3 regions of the Actinoplanes sp. NPDC051346 genome follow, and region 2 is predicted to be linked to each of the others. Evidence: riboswitches for the same ligand, from Rfam matches in the RefSeq annotation. Region 2 holds a riboswitch; each other region holds the start of a gene.
The links. Region 2 has a riboswitch for cyclic di-AMP ahead of AB0M36_RS21725 (C40 family peptidase). Riboswitches for the same ligand answer to the same signal wherever they lie in the genome.
Positions count from the first base shown of each region.

Region 1: another riboswitch for cyclic di-AMP. It lies ahead of AB0M36_RS25970 (hypothetical protein); the one in region 2 lies ahead of AB0M36_RS21725 (C40 family peptidase).
Region 3: another riboswitch for cyclic di-AMP. It lies ahead of AB0M36_RS15895 (NlpC/P60 family protein); the one in region 2 lies ahead of AB0M36_RS21725 (C40 family peptidase).

Region 1 is NZ_JBFBAJ010000011.1:103,883-108,531, reverse strand. Features, by position in the region: gene AB0M36_RS25980 (glycoside hydrolase family 65 protein) at 1-560, shown strand, start outside; gene AB0M36_RS25975 (hypothetical protein) at 633-1,652, opposite strand; cyclic di-AMP (ydaO/yuaA leader) riboswitch at 1,657-1,794, opposite strand; cyclic di-AMP (ydaO/yuaA leader) riboswitch at 2,072-2,208, shown strand; gene AB0M36_RS25970 (hypothetical protein) at 2,248-3,270, shown strand; gene AB0M36_RS25965 (ABC transporter ATP-binding protein) at 3,286-4,056, opposite strand; gene AB0M36_RS25960 (ABC transporter permease) at 4,049-4,649, opposite strand, start outside.
Region 2 is NZ_JBFBAJ010000008.1:275,485-280,133, reverse strand. Features, by position in the region: gene rsmH (16S rRNA (cytosine(1402)-N(4))-methyltransferase RsmH) at 1-236, opposite strand, end outside; gene mraZ (division/cell wall cluster transcriptional repressor MraZ) at 461-892, opposite strand; gene AB0M36_RS21725 (C40 family peptidase) at 1,335-2,141, opposite strand; cyclic di-AMP (ydaO/yuaA leader) riboswitch at 2,148-2,323, opposite strand; gene AB0M36_RS21720 (MurT ligase domain-containing protein) at 2,773-3,993, shown strand; gene AB0M36_RS21715 (glutamine amidotransferase) at 4,023-4,649, shown strand, end outside.
Region 3 is NZ_JBFBAJ010000005.1:396,349-400,997, reverse strand. Features, by position in the region: gene AB0M36_RS15915 (DUF1360 domain-containing protein) at 1-479, opposite strand, end outside; gene AB0M36_RS15910 (DUF6158 family protein) at 490-735, opposite strand; gene AB0M36_RS15905 (hypothetical protein) at 873-1,361, shown strand; gene AB0M36_RS15900 (DUF3817 domain-containing protein) at 1,392-1,721, shown strand; cyclic di-AMP (ydaO/yuaA leader) riboswitch at 1,926-2,065, shown strand; gene AB0M36_RS15895 (NlpC/P60 family protein) at 2,110-3,036, shown strand; gene AB0M36_RS15890 (sigma-70 family RNA polymerase sigma factor) at 3,216-4,217, opposite strand.

The DNA.
Region 1 (4,649 bases), on a different contig from region 2:
GCGGCGACGCCTTCACCCCGGAGGAGAAGGCCCGCAACTTCGCCTACTACGAGGCCCGGACCGTACGGGACTCGTCGCTGTCGGCGTGCATCCAGGCCGTCATGGCCGCCGAGGTGGGCCACCTGGAGCTGGCCCACGACTACCTCGGCGAGGCCGCCCTGATGGACCTGCACGACCTGCACCAGAACGCCCGGGACGGCGTGCACGTGGCGTCGCTGGCGGGCTCCTGGATCGCGCTGGTCGCGGGCCTGGGCGGCATGCGGGACTACAACGGCCGGCTCTCCTTCTCGCCGCGGCTGCCGAGCCGGATCAACAGCCTGGAGTTCTCCCTGTTGTGGCGGGGGCTGCGGGTGCGGGTCGAGGTGACGCCGGACGAGGTGACCTATTCGCTGCGCAACGGCGGCGGCTCCGCCCGGCTCGAGCTGCTGCACCACGGCAAGGAGGTGACGGTGACGCAGGTCAAGCCGGTGGTTCTGGCTATCCCGCCCGCGCCGCCGACCGGTCCGGCCCCGACCCAGCCTGCGGGCCGGGCGCCGGTGCGCCGGGCCAGCCACCAGTAGGAGCCCAGCAGAGAGCCCCCGCCTCCTCATCGATCAAGGGGAGCGGGGGCTCTTCGCGCGCGTGGTGCCTGGCTACAGCATGGATATGTGCACGTGGTCCGTGTGGTCGCTGGCGCCGGAATACGAGCTCCAGCCGGTCGCCGGGAACCAGATCATCTTGTTCCAGATGACGTACAGGATTCCGAGCCGGTCGGCGTTGCGGACCGCGAAGGCCATGAGGTTGTTGCCGTACTCGCGGGTGTCCTGGTTGTGCCAGGGCGAGAATCCGCTCTTCTGCAGCGACCAGTCGCAGGCGCGACCCTTGGGATGCTCGAACGGCCCGCCGGGGCGGAAACAGCCCACAAAGCGGGTGAAGCCGGCCTTCCTGACTTCCTTGTACATGTGCATCGTGCGGGCGGTGATGCAGCCGCCCGTCGTCTCGTCGTCGACGTTGCACGACTCCGAGCTGAACTCGCCGTCGCGGTTGCGGGGCGCGGGCGCGGCCACCTTCGACTTGAGATTCACGAAGCCACCCGTCACCGTCTTGCCGCCGACGAGTTGGAGCGCCTTCTCGGCGGACTCCTTGTTCTTCTCCATCGCTTCGAGGTTCTGCTTCTGCGACTTGATCTCTTGGTCCAGGCGAGCCTTGGAGGTGGCTACCCGGTCGATCGCGGCCTCGAGCTCGCTCAGCTTGCCGTCGTTGACGGAGTTGATCTCCTCGAGCGAGACGGCCTTCTCGAGGAAGCCGTCCGGCGACCGCACGTTGAGCAGGAAGCCCATGGTGGTCAGGCCGCCCGTGCGGTACTGCTGGGCCGCCACGGCACCCACCTGGGGCAGCAGGGCGTCGCGCTGAGCCTCCGCGTTCCTCACCTGCACGGCCAGGTTGGCCTGTGCCTTGGTGGACTTGGCGACGGCGGCCTTCGCCGCCAGATAGCGCCGACCCGTGCTGTCGAGCACGTCGTTGAGCATTGGGTTGTTCTCGCCGTCGTCGGGGGTCGACGAGTTTCCGCCACCGGGCGCCGCGGTCGCGGGGGCGCCGGGAGAGACGATCATGGTGATCGCGATCAGCGGTGCCAGGGCGAGGACCAGCCACCGGCCGGGTCTTGCCGTCATGCAGTTTCCTTCCGTGTTGCCGCCTACCGGGTTAGCTGACGGGTTCGGGACGGAAGCGATCCCTACCGCTGGTTCAGCGGATTCACCCCATTTTCCAGGTGGTTCCCCGGTTCGTCTTTCGGCGATTGAGCGGTGGTCCGCCGGCACCTTGGGGGCGGTGCCTTCTTGGCGGTGACCGGCGGAAAGCTTACCTGACTTCGGGCCTTGCATCAGCTGTCTAGAGGGGGAGAAAACTGTTACTGGACAACGACTTTGCGTTACTTTTCGATGAGTTGACGCAGGTCGTGGTCGGTGGCGGCGCATCAATGTGAGTCGTTCCACTCTCCCGGTGGAATAACTGTTTGTGTGCACTCGAATGCGCAGAGTGCGACACCTGTCGATGACGCGATTCCCTGGGTAGTCTTCGTCACGGTTCCATCACGGAACCGCCGCTCAATCGCCGAAAGGCGAGCCGGGGACCCAACCGGTAATGGGGTGAATCCGCTGAGTCAGCGGTAGGGATTGCTTCCGTCCCGAACCCGTCAGCTAACCCGGTCGGCGGCCGACGGAAGGAACGCACGTGAGGCTCGACCCTCTCCGCCGACGATTAGCGACCGTGCTCGCGGTCCTCGTCGCCACCTCGGGGCTGGCGCTCGCCGCTCCGGCAGCGGCCATGGCCGCACCCCGCCCGCTCGCCGCGCCGGGAGATTCCGGCGATGACGGGGAAGGTGGTTCGAAGTCGCTCGTCGAGCAGCTCGAGGCCGCCTCGAAGGGCTTCGTCGAGGCCAGGGAGGCGCTCGACCGCTCGAAGAAGCGCCAGCAGCAGATGACCGCGAAGCTCAAGGCGCTCGACGCCGAGCTCGGTCCCAAGCAGGGCGCCCTCGACGACATCGTCCGGCAGTCCTACCGCACGGGCCGGCTCGGTCCGATGAGCGCCCTGATCACGGCCGACTCCGCGCAGGGCCTGCTGGACCGTGCCGCGACGCTGGAGACCGTCGCGGTGAAGCAGGATCACGCGATCAAGGAGCTGAAGGACGCCCGGGCGAAGCAGGCGCAGGCGAAGCTCGCCATCGACGCCGAGGTCCGCGACCAGCAGCGCCAGGTCACCATCATGGCCAAGCGCAAGGCGCAGGCGGAAAAGGCGCTGAAGACGGCGAACGCCGCGGCCGGCGGTCCGAGCAGCGGCGCCTCCGGCGGCGGCAACAGCTCGCAGGCGGCGGCCGCCCGGCGCAACTCGGACGGTTCGCTGCCCGACGAGTCGTGCAGCGGGAACGACCCGACGACCAGCGGCTGCATCACGCCCCGCACCCTGCACGCCATGCAGGAGGCCCAGGCGGACGGCTTCACCCGCTTCGTCTCGTGCTTCCGCCCGCAGGGCAGCGGCGAGCACCCACTGGGCCGGGCCTGCGACTTCGCGTCCGACAAGACCGGCTTCGGCGGCGTCGCGACCGGCAGCAGCAGGGACTACGGCGACCGCCTGGCGAACTACTTCATCGACAACGAGGGCCGGCTGGGCGTGCTCTACGTCATCTGGTTCAAACGGATCTGGTTGCCGAGCAGCGGGTGGCAGCCGTACCTACGCGGCAACGGCGATCCGTCCAGCGACCACACGAACCACGTGCACCTGTCGATGCGATGAGGTCCGGGGCCTACGTCATTTCTTGACGTAGGCCTCGTACTGCTTGAGCACCTCGTCGGTCGGGCCGTCGGCGCGGATCAGCCCGGACTCGAGCCAGATGCTGCGCTCGCAGGTGTCCCGGATCGACTGCTCGCTGTGGCTGACCAGGAAGACTGTGCCGGCCTCGGCGCGCAGGTCGCGGACCCGCTGCTCGCTGCGCTTGCGGAACTTCGCGTCGCCGGTGGCCAACGCCTCGTCGATGAGCAGCACGTCGTGCTTCTTCGCCGCCGCGATCGAGAAGCGCAGCCGGGCGGCCATGCCGGAGGAGTACGTCCGCATCGGCAGCGAGCTGAAGTCGCCCCGCTCGTTGATGCCGGAGAAGTCGATGATCTCCTTCACCTGGGACTTGACCTGCTCCGGGGACATGCCCATCGCCAGGCAGCCCAGCACGACGTTGCGCTCGCCGGGCAGATCGTTCATCAGGGCCGCGTTGACGCCGAGCAGCGAGGGCTGGCCGGCCGCGTAGATCGCGCCCTTCTCGACGGGGAGCAGGCCGGCGATGGCCCGCAGCAGGGTCGACTTGCCGGAGCCGTTGGTGCCGATCAGGCCGATCGCCTCGCCCTTGTACGCGACGAAGCTCACGCCCTTGATCGCGTGCACCTCCCGCAGCGTGGCGGGCTTGGCGCCGGTGACGATCCGTTTGAAGGCGGCGACCGGGCTGTGCGTCCCGGCGCCACCGGCCTGGTGCACCCGGTAGACGACGTGGGCGTCGTCCACGATCACGGTGGGTTCACGCTGGTCAGCCACGGCCGTACCCCTTCTCTCCGCGCCAGAAGTAGATGTAGCCGCTGACCCCGACCACGAGGGTCCAGGCGATGGCCTCCAGCCACAGCACCAGCGGGGACGCCGCGAGCTCCACGTTCTCCATCAGGGCGTGCCGCATCAGCTCGATGAAGACGAGCAGCGGGTTGGCCTCGACGACCGCGAGCTTCCAGCCGTCGAGCTTCTCGGCGAACACGCCCACCGGGTAGAGGACGGCGGAGCCGTAGAACCAGATCCGCATGATGAAGGGCACGAGCTGCTTGAAGTCGGCGACCTTCGAGCCCAGCCGGGCCACGAACATGGCGAGACCGGCGTTGAAGATCGCCTGGAGCAGGAAGATCGGCACGATCAGCAGCCACTCCAGGGTCACCGGCTCGCGGAACCCGAGGGTGATCAGCAGCAGGACGGACATCGAGGCGAGCGTGTTGCGCACCTCGATCGTGGTGATCGCCAGGGGCAGGCTCGCGCGGGGGAAGTGCAGCGCCCGGATGAGCCCGAGGTTGCCGCTGATCGACTGGATCCCGGCCTGCACCACCGACTGGGTGAACTGGAACAGAAAGACACCGATGCACAGGTAC
Region 2 (4,649 bases):
GCGAAGCGCTGGAGTCGGTGCCGGGAGTGCGCGAGCGCCTCCTGGTCCCGATCGAGTCCGATGAGGACCGCGTCCGGATACCGCTCCAGCACGGCCTCGGCGTGCCCGCCCAGGCCCAGCGTGAAGTCGACGTGCACCGCACCCGGACGGTCGAGCGCGGGGGCGAGCAGCTCGAGGCAGCGCTCGAGCAGCACCGGCACGTGCGTGCCGCGCGGCTCCCCCATGTCGACCCCCATCGTCCTGCTCTTTCCCGCGTGCCACGCGACCTTGCCCGAGCCGCGTCCGATCGTCTTCCGTACCGCCAGATCCCCATCCGCTCGTGCCCGTTGCCATCGGGCGCGCCCCACCGGACACACGCCTGGCACCGGGGAAGAGGCGCCAGGAGCGGGAGCGGCTGGAGATCTCGCAGTACGGCGGCAGCGACGTCCGGACCGCATCGGCGGCCGACAGGTAGCCACGCCTACAGGCCGCCGGGCAGCACCCCCTCTTCGATGTCGGCGAAGTCGTCCTCGCTCGCCGAGAGGTACTGCTCCCAGGACTGTCTGTCCCAGATCTCCACTCGCGTACTCGCACCGATCACCACGAGTTCACGGTCGAGAGCCGCGTATTCCCGCAGGTGCGCCGGGATGGTTACCCGGCCCTGCTTGTCGGGGATCTCGTCGTGCGCACTGGCGAAGAACACCCGGCTGTATGCCCGGGCGGCCTTGTTGGTGACCGGTTGGTCGCGCAGCTGCCCCGCGATCCGCTGGAATTCCGGCATCGGGAACACGTACAGGCAACGTTCCTGCCCCTTGGTGATCACGACACCTCCCGCCAGCTCGTCCCGGAACTTCGCCGGAAGAATCAGCCGACCCTTGTCGTCCAGGCGCGGGGTGTGTGTGCCGAGGAACATCGGCCAAACCCCCCTGCCCTGTGGCGCCGCTTATGGAATGTCTGGTGCGGTCCGCCGGTTCGCTCGGGCCGGCAGGTCCGCTCCGGCCTGCCACTGCGCTCCACTCTACTCCACTTCCCTCCACTCGCAACCGGAATCGGCCCGTCTGCGAACCGGATTCGCGGATGAATGCGCACGTCAGACGCGGTGGAGCCGGGGTGGAGGGTTTGCCGCCTCCGATCATGGTCCACTTTCCGACAAGCCGCCCAGTCGGGCACGAAACTCCACCGAAAAAGGACGTTCCGCACGCGCGAAACGCCCTTGGGGAGAGAAGTGGAGGAATCGTGGGGAGCGAAGTGGAGGAAATGAGCGACCGCGCGAAGCGACAACGACAGTGGGGCGCGACCCGAACCGGGTCACGCCCCACTGAACTGTCGTACTGCTTTACCTTTACCGCATCGCGTCAGGCGGCGAGGCGCCGAACGACGTAGTTGTTGCTCCAGATCTTGTGCTTGCCGACCGTCATGCCCGGACGCGGCGAGTCGTACATGTAGCCACCGCCCGCGTAGATGGCGGCGTGGTAACCGTGCGAGCCGTTACGGAAGATGATCAGGTCACCGACCTGCTTGTTGCTCTTGCTGACCTTCTTGCCGTATTTCTGCTGCCCGTTCGCGCTGTGCGGCAGCTTCTTGCCGACTGCCTTCTTGTAGACGTACTTCGTGTAGCCCGAGCAGTCGAAGCGGTTGGGCCCGGATGCGCCGTAGCTGTAGCGGGCGCCCCGGTGCTTCTTGGCCTCGGCGAGGATCTTCGCGCCACCGGACCTGACAGTGATCTTGACGGCCGAGGAGGTGTTGGGCGCGACCCCGCTCTGGCCCTCGTAAGACGTGCGGAACCACATCGTCTTGCCAGGCTTGGTGGTGAACGTGACCATTCCCGAGGAATTCTTCCGTCGGTCCCAGGTCTTCCACTTGCCGTTGACCTTCGACTGGAGACGTACCCAGCCGCGGACCAGCTTCTTGCCGGTCCTGGGGTCGATCAGCTTCGTGGTCACGCGGACCTTCGAGCCCCAGTTGACCGTCCGCTTGCTGTACGAGGCGGTGATACGGGGCTTGACGGGCTTCGCCGAGACCGCCGTGACGACGGGAGCGGCGGCGGCGACTGCCGGTGTGGCGACCAATTGGCCGGCGCAGAGGCAGAGACCCAGGGACAGTGCGACGGTTCCGGTGCCGGTGGACATGCGGCGGCCCCGGCTCGAACTGCGTTCGTGCACGGTAGATGATTCCCTCCGGCACGCCTGCGAGGTTAGCTGTCGGGTTCGGGCGGGAAGGTGTGCCCGGCCGCCGGATGGCGACTTCACCCCAAGGTCCGCCGGGTCTCGCGACCCGGTGCGGACCGGATATGGGTCCCCCGTCCCTGCCCCCGTATGCCTGTGTGGTTGTGCGCGTACTCGTGGTCGTACCGCCTGGATCGGGGCAGGGCTCGGCGTGATCCGTGCGGTGCGAGCGGTGGGCGGTCGCTCACCGGCACACCCTGCCTACCGGATTTCTCGATCCACCGCATGCCCCCGCATCGTCACTCTTCGTATTTGGCACAGTGGACAGTGTCCGGTTTGAGACCGGGCTGTGACATATGCCGCCACAATGCGTGTGTGCCTGATTACAGTCAGGTGAAAGTTACGGGTGAAACAGAACACATAAAAGGCGAAGGCACGTCTGATCATGGATGGGAGCAATGTCGGGCGAATGCCCCCGCAAACCTTCTCACCGGCCCAAACACCACTCTGGACGACCAAAGCCGATCAACCGTTCGGCCGATCGGCCGCCGGACGGACGGTGTCGCACTCGCGGCCACTCGACGTAGTGTCCGTTTCCGGTACCCTCGTCGCCGTGACGGACGGGAAATTGCCCTTGCGGGCCAAGCTTGCGACCTCCGTGTCGCGCACGGCCGCGGCCCTCTCACGGGCCGCGGGACGAGGCGACGGCTCGGTGATCGGGGGCTGGATCGGCCTCAAGATCGACCCTGACCTGCTGCGGAACCTCGCCGCCGGCCGGGCGATCGCGCTCGTGTCGGGCACCAACGGCAAGACCACCACGACCCGCTTCGCCGCCGCGGCGCTCGGCGTCCTGGGACCGGTCGCCACCAACTCGTTCGGCGCCAACATGCCCACCGGGCACACCTCCGCGCTGGCCAAGGCCGGGTCGACCCCGTTCGCCGTCCTCGAGGTCGACGAGCATTACCTCGCCCAGGTGATCAACGAGACCAACCCGCGCGTGGTCGCCCTGCTCAACCTCTCCCGCGACCAGCTCGACCGGGCCAAGGAGGTGGCGATGATGGCGCAGATGTGGCGCACCGCCCTCGCCGCCCACCCGGACGTGCACGTGGTCGCCAACGCCGACGACCCGATGGTGGTCTGGTCGGCGGTCAACACCGCGCACGTCACCTGGTTCAGCGCCGGTCAGCGGTGGACGGACGACTCGTGGGTCTGCCCCGAGTGCGGCGGCTCCATCCAGCGCGCGAACGGCGACTGGTGGTGCACCGGCTGCCCCCTGCGCCGGCCCCAGGCGCAGTGGACGGTCGAGGACGAGGGTGTGCTCGACCCCAGGGGCGACTGGCACCTGGTCAAGCTCCAGCTGCCGGGCCAGGTCAACCTCGGCAACGCGGCCACCGCGCTGGCCCTCGCCGCGGAATTCGGCGTACGCCCCATCGAGGCCGTCCCCCGGCTCGCGAGCGTGGCGTCGGTCGCCGGCCGCTACGCCCAGGTGGAACGCGACGGGCGCACCATCCGCCTGCTGCTGGCGAAGAACCCGGCCAGCTGGCTCGAGGCCTTCGACATGGCCGAGCTGGCCCCCACACTGCTCTCCATCAACGCCCGCGACCCCGACGGCTTCGACACCTCCTGGCTCTACGACGTCGACTTCTCGCCGCTGCGCGGACGGCCCGTCCTGATCACCGGCGACCGCGCCTACGACCTCGCGGTCCGGCTGGAAGTGAACGATGTGGCCTTCCGGCACGTTAAATCCTTCGACGAGGCACTCCGGGCCACTCCGCCGGGCCGCCTCGAAGTGATCGCCAACTACACGGCGTTCCAAGACATCCGAGCGGAGCTGGACCGTGTCAACTGAGCCTTCCCGCGGCGGAAAACCGAGGACAAATCGTGACTGAGAGCGTGCTACGCATCGTCTGGATCTATCCGGACCTGCTGTCGACCTACGGCGACCGGGGCAACATGCTGATCCTGGCCCGTCGGGCCCAGCTGCGCGGCATCCCGGTCGAGACCTACCAGGTCCGCTCCGACCAGCCGATGCCCACCACCGCCGACATCTATCTGATCGGCGGCGGCGAGGACGGCCCGCAGGCGCTGGCCGCCCAGCGGCTCATCGCCGACGGCGGCCTGCACCGCGCGGTGGCCCAGGGCGCGGCCGTGCTGGCAGTCTGCGCCGGCTACCAGCTCTTCGGCACCTCGTTCTCCGCCAAGGGCGCCACCTGCGCCGGGCTCGGCCTGCTGGACCTCAGCTCCGACCGGGGCGAGACCCGGGCGGTCGGCGAGGTGCGCGGCGACATCGACCCGCGGCTGGGCCTGCCCCCGCTGACCGGCTTCGAGAACCACGGCGGGCGCACCCACCTCGGCCCCGGCGTCACACCGCTGGCCCGGGTCACCGCCGGCATCGGCAACGACGGTCAGACCGAGGGCGCGTGGCACGGCAAGATCCTCGGCACGTACGCGCACGGCCCGGCGCTCGCCCGCAACCCAGCTATAGCCGATCTGCTACTGCGTTGG
Region 3 (4,649 bases), on a different contig from region 2:
AGGAAGTCCGAGACCGCCGTCGCCGTGAAGACGGTGGCCGCCAGCCGGGTCAGTCGCGGTGCGAACACCAGCCCGCTGGTCAACCCGGTAGCCACCCAGACGGCGAGGCAGAAGGGGCAGCTGACCAGTTCGCCGATCGAGTGGCGCACGCTGCTGCCCTGGTGGCGTACCTCCTCGTTGACCTCGCCGTCGCCACCCGGCTCGTCGTAGCGGGTGAAGGGCGCCCGCAGCGGGCTGGTGATCGCGTCCTTGGCGATCAGCCGGCTCAACTTGTGAGTGGCGATCGAGATGAGCACCACGTCGGCGATGGCTGGCCGCTCCGGCGCCGTACGCCCGGTGATCTTCGCGGCGATGCCCAGGCTGCCGGCGAGCACGCCGAACGCGCCCATCATGGCCGCGTAGCCGTCGAGGGGCCGGTGCTCGTGGGGGGCGTACTGCCGGCGCAACCGGTCGAGCCGGGCGCGTACCGAGGGAGACATGCGGTTCCTCTCAGAAGTCCTGCGTGAGCCGGTGCGGATCGACCTCGCGCCCGGGGTGACGGGCCAGGTATTCGGTCTCCAACTCCGCCGTACGCCGCAGGTGGTTCGCGAGCGCCGCGTCGGGACCGTGCCGCAGCGTCGCGAGCCGCGTCCGGTGCAGGCTGGAGAGCTCGCGGATCAAATCGTCGTCGGCGAGGCCCGCAGGGTCGATGCCCTGCTCGGTGCCGACGCGGTCGCCGACCTCGGAGTCGCTCATGATCTCTCCCTTTCTCCGGTGCTTGCCGCAACGGTTTGCCCGTGCCACGTGCGGTCAAACCCCGCCACGCGGCCACCCACCCGGGCCACGGGCAGCGGCGACTCTGGCGGGCTCGGGCCTGCCGGTACCCTCGACGCATGAGAGCGCTGTGGACCCTGGCGTGGATCGCACGTCACGTGGTCGCCCTCGTACTCATCGTCGGTTTCCTGGGCCTGGGCTGGTGGCAGTACAGCCGCGCTACCGGCGGCAACAGCCTCAGCTGGGGCTACACCTTCGAGTGGCCGGTGTTCGCGTTCTTCGTCGGCTTTCTATGGTTCCGCGAGGCGCAGCAGGAGCTCAAGGCCGCCCGACAGACGCCGGAACACCCGGCCGAGGAACCGGCCACCCTCCAGCCGGACGCCACGGACGCGGGCACCCCGAGCTCGGAGGCCGGCGCCGGCACGACCGATCCGGCGTCGGACGAGCCCGTCACGGTGCGGCGTCCGGTGCGTGCTTCCGTGAACCGGCAGGCGCCCTCGCCCGAGGATCCGGAGCTCGACGCCTACAACGACTATCTCGCCTGGCTCAACGCCCACCCCGGGGCCCGGCCGGGCGACTATCCCGGACGCAGGAACAGCATCAAGTAAGCGGAACAGCATCAAGTAAGGACGTGGATCGTGCAGGGAGCCCTCACCCGCTACCGGATCATCGCCTGGATCGTCGGCGTGGTCCTCGTTGTGCTCATGCTGGTGGGCATGCCGCTGAAGTACCTCGGTGACAACGACACCGTGGTCGCGACCGTCAGCCCGGTCCACGGCTTCCTTTTCATGGTCTATCTGGTGGCCACCTTCGATCTGAGCCGCCGCGTCGGCTGGTCGCAGGGCCGGATGCTGCTCGTGATGCTCTCGGGCACGGTGCCGCTGCTGTCCTTCTGGGCCGAGCACGTCGTCTCGCACAAGTGGGCCGTCCAGCCGGTGGCGGCCCCGGCCGCGATGGCGGAGAAATAGAAAGTAACGCTGCGAATCGCGCGCATAGCAGCCTGTTATCAGGATCATTCCGATAATTGCGATAATCGGTGCAGGTCACTCTTCCGGCTCTTGTGTTAATCGAGATCGCCGATAAGTTGGTGCGGTTGGTCCGGTCCGCAGCCACACCCTCACGTGGCGCCGGGCGACGCCGCCGAGTCTCGACGGCGGAGACGGTGACCCCATCCCCCTGGGGCGCCGCGACCGTCTCGACGATCCGGGGAACCACCGAAGTAGCACCTGGGGTGAATCCGCGTTCCGCGCGGTAGGGCCTTCTTCCCGCCCGAATCCGTCAGCTAACCCGGTAGGCGGCACAGCGGAAGAAAGGCCAGTACCGTTGCCACACGCCCGCACGAGGCTACGCACCCTGGTGGTCGCCGCCCTGGCGATCGTGCTCTCCAGCACCGTCGCCCCGGCCGCGCACGCGGCACCCTCCACCACTGAACTCACGAAGAAGATCGAGAAGGCATCCCACCAACTCGAGGACGTCGTCGAGTCCTACAACAAGATGCGCATCAGCCTGAAGAAGACACAGGCCGAGGAGAAGAAGCTCGCCGCGTCACTCGCTCCCGCGAAGGCGGCCCTGCAGGTCGCCGGCTCGCAGATGCAGGTGATCGCTTCTTCGGCGTACAAGACCGGCCAGGTCGGCACCATGAACATCATGTTCGAGGGCGGCGAGAACCTCATCGAACGGATGTCCTTTCTCGAGCAGTTGTCGCGCGACCGCCAGCGGGACATCGACACGTTCACGGCCACCACGCAGAACTACTCGGAGCGTCAGTCCGCGCTGAAGGCCACCCAGGCAAAGCAGGCGGCCGAGGTCAAGGAGCTCGGCTCCCGCAAGAAGAAGATCGAGGGCGACCTCAAGGAGCTGTACGCCATGCGCACCGCGGCGTACGGCAAGGCGACCGAGAACGGCTCGGCGTACACCGGCGACATCCCCGATATTTCCGGTAAGGCCGGGGTGGCGGTCACGTTCGCGTACAACCAGATCGGCAAGCCGTACTCGTACGGTGCCGGCGGTCCGGGCGCTTACGACTGTTCGGGCCTGACGTCGGCCGCCTGGCGCGCGGCGGGCAAATCGCTCTCCCACAACGCCGCGGCGCAGTTCAGTGAGACGAGTCGGGTCAGCCGATCTCAGCTCGAACCCGGCGACCTGGTGTTCTACCGCGGCCTCGCCCACGTGGGCATCTATGTCGGCGGCGGGCAGATCATCCACGCGTCAGTGCCCGGCGAGCCGATCAGCAAGGTGTCGATCGACATCATGCCGCCCTACGGGTACGGCCGAGTGAACTGACCACGCCGTAACCGCACCACGCACGAAGGCCGGTGTCCCCCTCGGGGCACCGGCCTTCCGCTTGCCCAGGCAACCAGAATGGCAACGAGGCAAGGAGCGAGGCAAAGCGAGGCAACCAGAAGGCCGGCGTCCCTTGCGGGACACCGGCCTTCGACGTTGCGGGGAGGTGGGACTACGGGTCAGGCGGCCTGCAGACCCTCGGCGCGGGCCAGCTCACGCAGCCGGCCCAGAGCCTGGATCTCGAGCTGGCGGATGCGCTCCCGCGACAGCGAGAAGCGCGACGCCACCTCGGTCAGCGAGTGCTCCCGCCCGTCCTCGAGGCCGTAGCGGGCGCGCATGATGCCCGCCGACCGGTCGTCGAGGTGGTTGAGCAGGCCCTCGATGCGCTGACGCTCGAGCGCCGTGAGCACGATCTCCTCCGGCGACGGCGCGTCGCTGTCGGCGACGAGGTCGCCGAGGTTCGTGTCGCCGTCGTCGCCCACCGGGGTGTCCAGGGACACGGTGTCCTGGGCCCAGCGGGTCAGCTCGGTGACGCGCTCCACCGTGACGCCCAGCGCCGCGGCGACCTGCGCGGGTTCCGGGTCGGCGCCGAGCTCGCGGACGAGCTGGCGGGTGACGTTGCGCATCCGGTTGACGTCCTCGACGAGGTGCACGGGCAGGCGCACGGTGCGCTCCTGCTGTGCGATCGCCCGGCTGATCGCCTGGCGGATCCACCACGTCGCGTACGTCGAGAACTTGTAGCCGCGCTCGTAGTCGAACTTCTCCACGGCGCGGACCAGGCCGGTGTTGCCCTCTTGGATCAGGTCGAGCATCGGCATGCCCGAGCGCACGTACCGGCGTGCGATCGAGACGACCAGGCGCAGGTTGGCCCGGATGAACAGGTCCTTGGCCCGTCCGCCCTCGACGACCAGACGTTCCAGCTCCTCCCGGCTCACGCCGCGACGGACGTCACCGCTCTCGAGCAGGTGCTCGGCATAGAGGCCGGCCTCGATTGCCTTGGAGAGGTCGACCTCCCTGGCGGCGTCCAGAAGCGGCGTCCGGGAGATCTCGTGCAGGTAGACGCCAACGAGGTCGCGCTCCTCGGCGACTTCGTCCGTCCGCATCACGGTGTTCTTCTCCACGTTGCCCACGGTCCCCTCATTGCCTTCACTAACCCTGTTACGGGCAATTCCTGCGTCCATCAGCCCTCCCCGTAACGTCCGCAGTTCGTGCATTGCGGTGCTGGCACCTACGTAACAAGTGCTGCACTGCGCTGATTCCGGCTGCTGGGTCGAAAGTGACACGAATGCCTGAGCGTCACCTGAGAGTCGAGTGGATACTTACTGAAGAGAGCTCCCAGGGAAGGCATTCGGAGCCGCGCCTGGCGCAGGGTGCGTCCACCGACGCCTACCCTTCGCCCGATACATGACACCATCAGCCCCTCATCCGTCACAGCGACGGGCGTCACGGATACCCTTGCGACGCTCATCACTACCCAGTACGGCTCGGTAGCCAGTTGGGTTCACGTCCAGCATCGACAGGTTGCCGCCAGGCTTGATGTAAACGCCACGGCGAAGATCCCGGCGCCGCTGAAGGTCCGGGAACCCCTGACACCATGCGGCACATCGCGCCGC